4 regions of the Citrobacter sp. Igbk 17 genome follow, and region 4 is predicted to be linked to each of the others. Evidence: predicted binding sites of a transcription regulator. Region 4 holds the regulator's gene; each other region holds the start of a gene.
The links. Region 4 encodes PurR, which represses purine synthesis genes. Its sites were predicted from a motif close to CANGCAAACGTTTGCNTG; they were not measured.
Positions count from the first base shown of each region.

Region 1 (3,178 bases), on a different contig from region 4:
CTTCCACCACCGCTTTTTTCATCTCACGAATATGGGCTGCCAGGTAGTCAATGCGGTACTGATCGTTTACCGTGCCGTCACTTTCCTGTACGTCAATCGCACCAAACCCGTTTTCAACAATAAACAGCGGAAGCTGATAATGATCCCAGAACCAGTTCAGCGAATAGCGCAGACCAACCGGATCAATCTGCCAGCCCCAGTCTGATTTCTGCACATACGGATTGGGCACCAGACTTTTCGATTCGTCGTAATCCAACTGCGGGTTATCTGGCGTTGCCTGCGTCGCGAAGGACATATAGTAGCTAAAGCCGATATAGTCGACGCAGCCCTGGGCCAGTATTTGTCGGTCTTCTTCAGTAATATCGAGTTCGAAGCCGCGACGCGCAAAGTAGTTCAACAGATGCTGCGGATACTTGCCCCGAGCGTGAACGTCGGTAAACCAATATCGACGGTGCATCGCGTTCATCGCCATCATTATGTCGTCTGGCGCACAGGTCAGTGGGTAAACAGGACACATAGCGATCATGCACCCAACCTGCAATGCCGGGTTGATTTCGCGTGCAACCTTTACTGCCAGCGCACTCGCCACCAGTTCATAGTGCGCCGCCTGGTACATGACCGGTTCGCAGTCTTCACCCGGCTGATACTTAAGACCGGAGTTGGTAAACGGAGCAAAATCTTCGTGGAAGTTAGCCTGGTTGTTGATTTCATTAAACGTCATCCAGTACTTCACTTTATGCTGGTAGCGAGTGAAAACCACCCCGGCAAAACGGACAAAGAAATCGATCAGTTTACGATTGCGCCAGCCACCGTATTCCGTCACCAGGTGATAAGGCATCTCGAAATGCGACAGTGTAATCACCGGTTCGATGCCATACTTCAGGCATTCATCAAAGAGATCGTCGTAGAATTGCAATCCGGCTTCATTGGGCAGGGCTTCATCGCCTTGCGGGAAAATACGCGTCCATGCAATAGAGGTACGAAAGCACTTAAAGCCCATTTCAGCAAACAGCTTAATATCATCCTGATAGCGATGATAAAAATCGATAGCCTCGTGGTTAGGGTAATTTTTACCTGCAATCACGCCGTCGGTAATTTCACGCGCTACCCCATGAGCCCCAGCCGTCATCACATCGGCAACGCTAATCCCTTTACCGCCCTCCTGCCAGCCGCCTTCCAGTTGATGAGCGGCCACAGCACCGCCCCACATAAAATCTGCTTTAAACCCAGGCATACGTTTCCCCTATCATGATTGCACTGTTCAAACGCACCTGATGTGGTACGTAACAGAAAACAGAAACCGGTTTCAGTACGATACTGTGCATTCAGCAGGCAGGTTTCAAGCACAAGACTGAACCCGGTTTCATTTTCGTGGCTCAGTTCAAACAAATAGATAAATGACTGTAAAATGCTGAAATACTCAGCAGATAAAAGTCACTGTAAAGCAGGCTCGCAAACGTTTGCTTTCCCTGTTAGAATTGCGCCGAATTTAATTGCTACCGCAAGTTAACGCGTGGGGACCCAAGCAGTGACCGATAAAACCTCTCTTAGCTACAAAGATGCCGGTGTTGATATTGACGCGGGTAATGCTCTGGTTGATCGAATCAAAGGCGTAGTAAAGAAAACTCGTCGCCCGGAAGTAATGGGTGGTCTGGGTGGCTTCGGTGCGCTGTGCGCATTGCCGCAAAAATATCGTGAACCGGTACTGGTTTCCGGCACGGATGGCGTAGGGACAAAACTGCGTCTGGCAATGGATCTGAAACGCCACGATACCATCGGCATTGATCTGGTGGCGATGTGTGTGAACGACCTCGTGGTTCAGGGCGCTGAACCGCTGTTTTTCCTCGACTACTATGCAACGGGTAAACTGGATGTGGACACCGCAGCCAGCGTAATCAACGGCATTGCCGAAGGTTGCCTGCAGTCTGGTTGTGCATTGGTTGGTGGTGAAACGGCTGAAATGCCGGGGATGTATCACGGTGAAGATTATGACGTGGCAGGTTTCTGTGTTGGCGTCGTCGAAAAATCAGAAATTATCGACGGTTCAAAAGTGGCTGATGGCGATGTGCTGATTGCGCTCGGCTCCAGTGGCCCGCACTCTAACGGCTACTCCCTGGTACGTAAAATTGTTGAAGTCAGCGGTTGCGACCCAGAAACCACCGAACTTGAAGGCAAGCCGCTGGCGGACCATTTACTGGCGCCAACACGCATTTATGTGAAATCCATTCTGGAACTGATCGAGAAGGTTGATGTGCATGCTATCGCACACCTGACCGGCGGTGGTTTCTGGGAAAATATTCCGCGCGTACTGCCAGACAATACTCAGGCCGTCATCGATGAATCCTCATGGCAGTGGCCAGCCGTCTTCAACTGGCTGCAAACTGCGGGTAACGTCAGTCAGCACGAGATGTATCGCACCTTCAACTGTGGGGTCGGCATGGTCATTGCCCTACCGGAATCCGAAGTAGAAAGTGCACTCGCGCTGCTGAAGGCAAAAGGTGAAAACGCCTGGAAAATCGGTATCATCAAAGCGTCTGATTCCGAACAGCGTGTGGTCATTGAATGAAAAACATTGTGGTGCTCATTTCCGGCAACGGAAGCAATTTGCAGGCAATAATCGATGCCTGCAAACAGAAAAAAATCAGTGGCACCCTACGTGCAGTATTCAGCAACAAGGCCGATGCGTTCGGCCTTGTTCGCGCGCGAGAGGAAAATATTCCGGCACATTCCCTGGAAGCAAGCCACTTTGCCAGCCGCGAAGCATTCGACCGCCAGCTGATTCAGGAAATTGATGCCTATGCGCCAGATGTCGTCGTGCTGGCCGGCTATATGCGCATCCTCAGCCCGGCGTTTGTCGCTCACTATTCTGAACGACTGCTGAACATCCATCCCTCTTTATTACCCAAGTATCCAGGCCTACATACCCATCGTCAGGTGCTGGAAAATGGGGATGAAGAACACGGAACTTCAGTCCATTTCGTCACCGATGAACTGGACGGCGGACCGGTTATTCTCCAGGCCAAGGTGCCGGTATTTGCAGGTGATAGCGAGGATGATATTACTGCCCGGGTTCAGGCGCAGGAACATGCGATTTACCCGCTGGTCGTCAGTTGGTTTACCGACGGTCGCCTGAAGATGCGCGATAACGCAGCATGGCTGGACGGCAATCGCCTCTCAC
Region 1 is NZ_JANEWI010000004.1:194,703-197,880, forward strand. It holds gene NNO08_RS04360 (6-phospho-beta-glucosidase) at 1-1,234, opposite strand, end outside; gene purM (phosphoribosylformylglycinamidine cyclo-ligase) at 1,529-2,566, shown strand; gene purN (phosphoribosylglycinamide formyltransferase) at 2,563-3,178, shown strand, end outside.
Region 1: purM (phosphoribosylformylglycinamidine cyclo-ligase) is a predicted target of PurR. The motif match lies at 1,450-1,467, and genes of this name have one in related genera.

Region 2 (3,178 bases), on a different contig from region 4:
CTGAACGTCTGAAAAAGTTAGTGAAAAGTGGGCGCGTACTTGCGGTTATCGGTATGCTACATGATAAAGACATTGCCGGTACGTTAGCCTGGTTGAAAAGCGTGGTTGACGATTGGTATTGTGCGCCTCTGGAAGGCCCGCGTGGCGCAACGGCAGAACAACTGCTGGAGCACTTGGGTAATGGCGAAGCCTATGACAGCGTGGCTCAGGCATGGCTTGCGGCCCTGGCCGCGGCAAAACCAGAAGATACCGTGTTGGTGTGTGGATCGTTTCACACTGTCGCACATGTCATGGAAGTACTAGACGTGGGGAGAAGCGGTGGCGAGTAAGTTTCAGAATCGATTAGTTGGCACGATTGTGCTGGTCGCGCTTGGGGTGATTGTGCTTCCCGGGCTGCTCGACGGGCAGAAAAAACATTATCAGGATGAGTTTGCGGCGATCCCGCTGGTACCAAAACCTGGCGATCGCGATGAACCGGACATGATGCCTGCGGCGACGCAGGCACTGCCAACGCAACCGCCGGAAGGTGCCGCAGAAGAGGTACGTGCCGGTGATGCGGCCGCGCCGTCGTTGGATCCATCGCGTTTGACGGCAGCAAACAACGCAGAGTTCGATCCTATCCCTGCGCCTGTGGAGCCACCAAAACCTAAACCGAAGCCGCAACCTGTTGCTGCTGCTCCGGCGCCCGTTCCAGCACCCGCACCGAAACCGGTCGTCGAAGACGCGCCGGCACCAACCGGGAAAGCCTACGTTGTGCAGCTTGGTGCGTTGAAAAATGCGGATAAGGTCAATGAGATTGTCGGTAAGTTACGTGGTGCGGGCTTCCGGGTATATACTTCCCCGTCAACGCCGGTACAGGGTAAAATAACCCGAATTCTCGTTGGGCCTGATGCGTCCAGAGATAAGCTGAAAAACTCGCTGGGGGAACTGCAGAAAATCTCCGGCCTGAGTGGGGTTGTGATGGGGTATACCCCTAATTAAGGGGCTGTCTCATGTCGGTCGGATACGGTATTAACACCGCTATCCGGCAGTGCCCGAAGAGGCATAAAACCGTATGGCGTTGAAGATTTTTTCAGCGCCATTTTTATTTACGCGTGGAAAGGAAATCCCTACGCAAACGTTTTCTTTTTCTGTTAGAATGCGCCCCGAACAGGACGACAGGGCGTAAAATCGTGGGACACTTATGGTCTGGATTGATTACGCCATTATCGCGGTGATTGGTTTTTCCTGTCTGGTTAGCCTGATCCGTGGCTTTGTACGTGAAGCATTATCGTTGGTGACTTGGGGTTGTGCTTTCTTTGTCGCCAGCCATTACTACACTTACCTGTCTGTCTGGTTTACGGGCTTTGAAGACGAACTGGTTCGGAATGGGATTGCTATCGCGATACTGTTTATCGCGACACTTATCGTCGGCGCTATCGTTAACTTTGTGATAGGCCAGCTGGTGGAGAAAACAGGCCTGTCGGGTACTGACAGGGTGTTGGGGATCTGCTTCGGTGCTCTGAGAGGGGCGTTGATCGTCGCCGCCATATTGTTCTTTCTCGATACATTTACCGGTCTGTCGAAAAGTGAAGACTGGAGTAAGTCGCAGCTGATCCCGCAGTTCAGTTTCATCATCAGATGGTTCTTTGACTATCTGCAAAGCTCGTCAAGTTTCTTGCCCAAAGTATAAACTTTGGGTCGTTGCTGAACGAGGAAAAGACGTATGTGCGGTATTGTCGGTATCGCCGGTGTTATGCCGGTAAACCAGTCGATTTATGACGCGTTAACGGTGCTCCAGCACCGTGGTCAGGATGCCGCAGGCATCATCACCATTGATGCCAATAACTGCTTCCGTTTGCGTAAAGCAAACGGAATGGTGAGCGATATTTTTGAAGCGCGCCATATGCAGCGTTTGCAGGGCAATATGGGCATCGGTCATGTGCGTTACCCAACGGCTGGCAGCTCCAGCGCCTCCGAAGCTCAACCTTTTTATGTCAACTCACCGTATGGCATCACGCTTGCCCACAACGGCAACCTGACCAACGCGCATGAGCTGCGTAAAAAGCTGTTCGAAGAAAAGCGCCGTCACATCAATACCACTTCTGATTCAGAAATTCTGCTGAATATTTTCGCCAGCGAGCTGGATAACTTCCGCCATTATCCGCTGGAAGCCGACAATATTTTTGCCGCGATTGCAGCGACCAACCGTCAGATCCGTGGTGCCTATGCCTGTGTGGCGATGATTATCGGTCACGGTATGGTGGCGTTTCGCGATCCTAATGGTATCCGCCCGCTGGTGCTGGGCAAACGCGATATCGGCGACGGCCGTACCGAGTACATGGTGGCGTCTGAGAGCGTGGCGCTGGATACGCTGGGCTTTGAATTCCTGCGTGATGTTGCTCCTGGTGAAGCGGTGTATATTACCGAAAAAGGCCAGTTGTTTACCCGCCAGTGTGCCGATAATCCGGTCAGCAACCCATGCCTGTTTGAATATGTTTACTTCGCGCGTCCTGACTCCTTCATCGACAAGATTTCCGTCTACAGCGCCCGTGTGAATATGGGAACAAAGCTTGGCGAAAAAATTGCCCGTGAGTGGGAAGACCTGGATATCGACGTGGTGATCCCCATTCCTGAAACCTCTTGTGATATCGCGCTGGAAATTGCCCGGATCCTCGGTAAGCCATATCGTCAGGGGTTTGTGAAAAACCGCTATGTGGGGCGTACCTTTATCATGCCGGGTCAGCAGCTGCGCCGTAAATCCGTGCGCCGTAAGCTGAATGCCAACCGCGCTGAGTTCCGTGATAAAAATGTACTGCTGGTTGATGATTCCATCGTGCGTGGAACGACTTCAGAACAGATTATCGAAATGGCGCGTGAAGCTGGCGCGAAGAAGGTTTATCTGGCCTCTGCCGCACCGGAGATTCGCTTCCCTAACGTTTATGGCATTGACATGCCAACAGCGACGGAGCTGATTGCTCATGGTCGTGAAGTAGACGAGATCCGCCAAATCATTGGCGCGGATGGGCTCATCTTCCAGGATCTGAACGATCTGATCGATGCTGTGCGTGCTGAGAACCCGGATATTCAGCAGTTTGAATGCTCCGTGTTTAATGGCGTCTATGTCACTAAAGATGTTGACCAGCAGTATCTCGATTTCCTGGACTCTTTGCGTAATGACGATGCCAAAGCGGTATTG
Region 2 is NZ_JANEWI010000004.1:49,870-53,047, reverse strand. It holds gene folC (bifunctional tetrahydrofolate synthase/dihydrofolate synthase) at 1-329, shown strand, start outside; gene dedD (cell division protein DedD) at 319-981, shown strand; gene cvpA (colicin V production protein) at 1,184-1,672, shown strand; gene purF (amidophosphoribosyltransferase) at 1,706-3,178, shown strand, end outside.
Region 2: cvpA (colicin V production protein) is a predicted target of PurR. The motif match lies at 1,111-1,128, and genes of this name have one in related genera.

Region 3 (3,178 bases), on a different contig from region 4:
AAGCGTAGTGCATCAGGCAGAGTGATTGCCGGATGACGGCGTATACGCCTTATCCGGCCTACTCACTGACTTAATTACAAGACTTTATGTGGGCCGAAGCATTCGTAATGAATGTTTTCGTTTTTCACACCCAGACCGACCAGTTGCTTTGCAGCAAATTGCATAAAGCCAACCGGGCCGCACAGGTAGAACTGCATCGCCGGGTCACTGATAGCGCCTTCCAGTTTGTTCAGATCCATCAGCCCAACACTGTCAAACGTACCTTTCGCGCGATCGGCTTCGGTTGGCTCACGATACCAGGTGTGTGCGCTAAAGCGTGGCAGCGTTTTGCCTAGTTCATTCACTTCATCGGCAAAGGCATGCACGTCGCCGTTTTCAGCCGCGTGGAACCAGTTAACCTGCGCGGTATGATTCGCTTTTGCCAGCGTGTCCAGCATGGCCAGCATTGGGGTCTGACCGACGCCTGCGGAAATCAGAGACACAGGAGTATCGGTGGCGACATCCATAAAGAAATCGCCAGCAGGTGCAGCTAAATGAACAACGTCACCCACATTTGCGTGGTTGTGCAACCAGGTTGAGACCTGACCACCTTCTTCACGCTTAACGGCAATACGGTAGCCTTTGCCGTTCGGTTTGCGGGTCAATGAGTACTGACGAATCTCCTGATGTGGGAAGCCTTCTGGCTTCAGCCAAACGCCCAGATACTGCCCCGGATGGTATTCTGCGACCGCACCGCCGTCGACCGGTTCAAACTCAAAGCTGGTGATTAACGCGCTACGCGGGGTTTTGGCCACGATGCGGAAAGGACGGGTGCCTTCCCAGCCGCCATTTTTGCTGGCATTTTCGCTGTAGATTTGCGCCTCACGGTTGATAAAGACGTTAGCCAGCACCCCATACGCTTTGCCCCACGCATCCAGCACTTCCTGGCCTGGGCTGAACATTTCATCCAGCGTTGCCAACAGATGACCACCCACGATGTTGTACTGCTCGGGTTTAATCTGGAAGCTGGTATGCTTCTGGGCGATTTTCTCGACCGCTGGCAGTAGCGCTGGCAGGTTTTCGATATTGCTGGCATACGCGGCAATGGCGTTAAACAAAGCTTCGCGCTGATCGCCATTACGCTGGTTACTCATGTTGAAAATTTCTTTCAGCTCTGGGTTATGCGTAAACATGCGATCGTAGAAATGAGCGGTCAGTTTCGGACCTGTTTCAACCAGCAAGGGAATGGTGGCTTTCACTGTAGCGATGGTTTGTGCGTCAAGCATACGGTCTTCCTTTATCTGAGACTTTAATGATGTATGTCAAATACATCTTATAAAAAATACCCCTGCATTGTAAATGGTTCTTTGTAACTTTGCGTTGTAAAGGTTACAACGTGAAAAATCTGCATCACAAACCTGAAAAGAAATCCGTTGAAATTCAGCAGAGCTTTGTTCCAAAAAGCCTTGTGTACCGCGAAGGTAATCGTTTGCGTAAAATCCTTTGTCAAGACCTGTTATCGAAGAATGATTCGGTTATACTGTTGGCCGAAGTCCTAGGGACAACCTTTTTAGGCCGAAATTCTATTGTTAGCTGAGTCAGGAGATGCGGATGTTAAAGCGTGAAATGAACATTGCCGATTATGATGCCGAACTGTGGCAGGCTATGGAGCAGGAAAAAGTACGTCAGGAAGAGCACATCGAACTGATCGCCTCCGAAAACTACACCAGCCCGCGCGTGATGCAGGCACAGGGTTCTCAGCTGACCAACAAATACGCTGAAGGTTATCCGGGCAAGCGCTACTACGGTGGTTGCGAATACGTTGATATCGTTGAGCAACTGGCGATCGACCGCGCGAAAGAGCTGTTTGGCGCTGATTACGCTAACGTCCAACCGCACTCTGGCTCTCAGGCTAACTTCGCTGTTTATACCGCACTGCTGCAACCGGGTGATACCGTTCTGGGTATGAACCTGGCGCAAGGCGGCCACCTGACTCACGGCTCCCCGGTAAACTTCTCCGGCAAACTGTACAACATCATTCCTTACGGTATTGATGAGTCCGGTAAAATTGACTACGAAGACATGGCTAAGCAGGCCAAAGAGCACAAACCGAAGATGATCATCGGCGGCTTCTCTGCTTATTCCGGTGTGGTTGACTGGGCAAAAATGCGCGAAATCGCTGACAGCATCGGCGCATATCTGTTTGTTGACATGGCGCACGTTGCGGGTCTGATTGCCGCAGGCGTTTATCCGAACCCGGTTCCACACGCACACGTTGTGACCACCACCACCCACAAAACCCTGGCGGGTCCGCGTGGCGGTCTGATCCTGGCGAAAGGCGGTGACGAAGAGCTGTACAAAAAACTGAACTCCGCGGTGTTCCCAAGTGCGCAGGGCGGCCCGCTGATGCATGTTATCGCGGCAAAAGCGGTAGCGCTGAAAGAAGCGATGGAGCCAGAGTTCAAAGTTTACCAGCAGCAGGTTGCTAAAAACGCCAAAGCGATGGTGGAAGTGTTCCTGAACCGTGGTTATAAAGTGGTTTCTGGCGGTACTGAAAACCACCTGTTCCTGCTGGATCTGGTTGATAAAAACCTGACTGGTAAAGAAGCTGACGCCGCGCTGGGCCGTGCTAACATCACCGTTAACAAAAACAGCGTGCCGAACGATCCGAAGAGCCCGTTTGTGACTTCTGGTATCCGCATTGGTTCTCCGGCTGTGACTCGTCGTGGCTTTAAAGAAGCAGAAGTGAAAGAACTGGCTGGCTGGATGTGTGACGTTCTGGACAACATCAATGACGAAGCTGTTATTGAGCGTGTGAAAGGTAAAGTGCTGGATATCTGTGCACGCTTCCCGGTTTACGCGTAAGTAATACGGATTGCCGGATGGCGGTGTAAACACCTTACCCGGCCTACATATGAGTGATTTGTAGGCCGGATAAACGCAGCATCCTCCGGCCGTTATATCGACTTAAGCACGATTGCTTCATCGACTAAAGCCGCCATTGGCGGCTTTTTCCTGGCCTGAATCCATTTCCTCAATAAACGTATTTCTCGTCCCTGATTCAACGTTACTGCGCCGACTATCACGCCATCCTGCAGGTTAAACCATATCGCTTTCTGCGCATCAGCATCACCGCGTACAAGCCAGCTATCTCCCTGCATTTCGCCAATAAACTGCAAATTATCCTGGTATTGGTCAG
Region 3 is NZ_JANEWI010000046.1:14,078-17,255, forward strand. It holds gene hmpA (NO-inducible flavohemoprotein) at 75-1,265, opposite strand; gene glyA (serine hydroxymethyltransferase) at 1,591-2,844, shown strand; gene hcaD (phenylpropionate dioxygenase ferredoxin reductase subunit) at 2,937-3,178, opposite strand, start outside.
Region 3: glyA (serine hydroxymethyltransferase) is a predicted target of PurR. The motif match lies at 1,458-1,475, and genes of this name have one in related genera.

Region 4 (3,178 bases):
CAAAGATGCGGTTTACTTTTTGTGAAGGATAATAATCGGTAACCAGCGCCTGCCAGATAACCGAAGCCGCACAGACACCAACGGCCTGAATAAAGCGCAGCACCAGTAAGCCGGTGGCGTTTTCTACCCACAACATACCCAGGCTGCCCAGCGCGAAGATGGATAAGCCCAGCATCAAAATCGGTTTACGACCATAGTGGTCGGAGAGTGGCCCCCACAAAAGTTGTGCAACGGCAAAACCCGCTAAGAACAAACTAAGGCTGGCACTCACGGCAGAAGCGGGTGTCTGTAAATCGGACTGAATAGCAGCAAAGGCGGGCAAATACATATCCGTTGCCAGAAAACCTAGCACGCTAAGACCTGCCAGCCAGACTAAAAACCCTTTTCCTGGTTGCATTATCGTTTCTCTTTTTAGCAATAGAACATTGCCGCTGAGTGTAGTGAGTGTAATTCTCGCTGTGAAACGCTAATATTTGCTTACTGATTTCAAATTTTTTGCAGGCAGAGCATGTGGTCGGAATATTCACTTGAGGTGGTTGATGCAGTGGCGCGTAACGGTAGCTTTAGTTCCGCTGCTCAGGAGTTGCACCGCGTACCTTCGGCGGTAAGCTACACGGTGCGCCAACTGGAAGAGTGGCTGGCTGTGCCTCTTTTTGAACGCCGTCATCGGGACGTGGAATTAACGCCTGCTGGCGCGTGGTTTTTAAAAGAAGGTCGGTCTGTTATCAAAAAAATGCAGATCACCCGTCAGCAATGTCAACAAATCGCCAATGGCTGGCGAGGACAGCTGGCGATTGCGGTAGATAATATTGTGCGTCCAGAACGGACCCGACAGATGATTGTGGATTTCTACCGCCATTTCGATGATGTGGAACTTCTGGTCTTTCAGGAGGTGTTTAATGGCGTCTGGGACGCGCTGTCGGATGGTCGCGTGGAGTTAGCTATCGGAGCAACGCAGGCCATTCCGGTAGGGGGACGCTATACGTTCCGGGATATGGGAATGCTGAGCTGGAGTTGCGTGGTAGCCAGTCATCATCCGTTGGCGGCGATGCCGGGACCGATCAGTGACGATACGTTGCGCAACTGGCCATCGCTGGTACGCGAAGACACCTCCCGCACACTGCCGAAACGTATTACATGGTTGCTGGACAACCAAAAACGCGTTGTGGTTCCTGACTGGGAATCCTCGGCCACCTGCTTGTCAGCCGGACTCTGTGTCGGGATGGTACCGACGCATTTTGCAAAACCGTGGATCGATAGCGGAAAATGGGTGGCGTTACAGCTGGAAAATCCGTTCCCGGATGCCGCTTGTTGCCTGACCTGGCAGCAGAACGATACGTCGCCTGCACTGAGCTGGTTACTGGACTACCTGGGGGATAGTGAGACGCTGAATAAAGAGTGGCTGCGGGAACCGGATGAGGCTCCCGCACAACTGACTTAACGACGATAATCGCGGAATGGACCGTCGGCAACGGAACGACGTTCTACCAGGCGTGGGTGCACCTCGATAGACTGCGATTCTTCACGTTTATTCACGATTCGGTCTAACAGCATGTTGAAGGCCGTTTCACCCAGTGAATCTTTTGGCTGATGGATGGTTGTCAGCGCAGGGGTGAAGTATCGGGCGTTGCGTACGTTGTCGTAACCGATAACTGAGATATCCTGCGGTACGCGCAGTCCCATCTCGTCTGCGGCACACAGCGCACCCATCGCCATAATATCGCCACCACAGAATACGGCGGTTGGGCGATGCGACTGGGAGAGGATTTGCTGCATAGCGCGGTAGCCGGATTCAGGTTCGAAATCACCCTGGACAATCCAGTTTTCGGGAACTTTAATCAGAGCCTCTTCCATCGCTTTCATGAAGCCAGCCAGGCGGCCTGCGCCGGTATTACGCTCCATGGGACCTGGGATCACGCCGATCTCACGATGACCGCGCTCAATCAGATACCGGCCTGCCATGTAACCACCTTCAAAAGCGTTATCAATGACGGTATCGGTAAAGTCGGCTTTTGCCTCGCCCCAGTCCATGACCACCATTGGAATATGGCGATACTCTTCGAGCATGGAAAGCAGTGATTCCGGGTACTCTGAACACATTACCAACAGGCCATCTACGCGCTTTTGCGCCATCATAGACAGGTAGGCCTGCTGTTTTTCAAGACTGTTCCAGGCGTTGCCCAGAATCAGTGTGTAGCCTTTCTGGAAACAATTCTTCTCAACAGCCTCGATAATTTCGGCGAAATAGGCAGCTTCACTGCTGGTTGCCAACAAACCGATCGATTTGGTGTGATTCACCTTCAGGCTACGTGCAACTGCGCTAGGGGAGTAGTGCAGTTCTTTAATCGCTGCCCAGACAGCGTTGCGCGTTTCTTCTGCGACAAAGCGCGTTTTGTTAATTACGTGTGATACGGTTGTAGTGGAAACGTTTGCTCGCTTCGCTACATCTTTAATAGTTGCCATTACATCTCACTCCAGACCATATCCTAAGCTCCTGAGAATACTCCAGGTAAACGTTTGCCTTCACACACCCTCAACGCAACGTCAGGGTTGCGGCACGCCGGGAAAACGACACGGAACGTCAGGAAGGGGTCAATGGCCGGTACGCTAATCAAGTAAGCGTGGAATTTTGTCTGATCTTAACGAAAAGGGGAAGAGTTAAAAGCAGTTATCAATATAAATCGTGAGAGATTTTTGCTTTCAAGTGTGTAAAAATGCGCAATATCACTTTTTGTGTGGGAATAAAAAGGAGAAAACTTGATGAGCACCGATCTGAAATTTTCGTTAGTGACGACCATAATTGTTCTGGGCCTGATTGTTGCGGGTGGCCTGACTGCAGCACTGCACTGATTTCCCCCGGGGGAGTTCACTCTCCCTCATCCTTTCTGCTTGTCTTTCCCTTCCTATTTTTTGCAAATAAGCAAAAGTCTTTTGCAGTTTTGTTAACTTTATTAATTTTGCGATCAATGTCATGCTTTTGACTCTTATGATGTGTCGTGCCAAGGCTCGACGTTACGGAGTCGATAGATGAAAATAAATTATCCTTTACTGACGCTGGCGATAGGTGCGTTTGGCATTGGAACGACCGAATTCTCTCCCATGGGATTGCTACCCGTCATTGCCAAAGGCGTGGATGTTTCCATTCCGGCCGCAGGGATGTTAATCAGCGCGTATGCGG
Region 4 is NZ_JANEWI010000008.1:52,579-55,756, forward strand. It holds gene punC (purine nucleoside transporter PunC) at 1-397, opposite strand, end outside; gene punR (DNA-binding transcriptional activator PunR) at 509-1,441, shown strand; gene purR (HTH-type transcriptional repressor PurR) at 1,438-2,463, opposite strand; gene cydH (cytochrome bd-I accessory subunit CydH) at 2,761-2,850, shown strand; gene NNO08_RS06940 (MFS transporter) at 3,028-3,178, shown strand, end outside.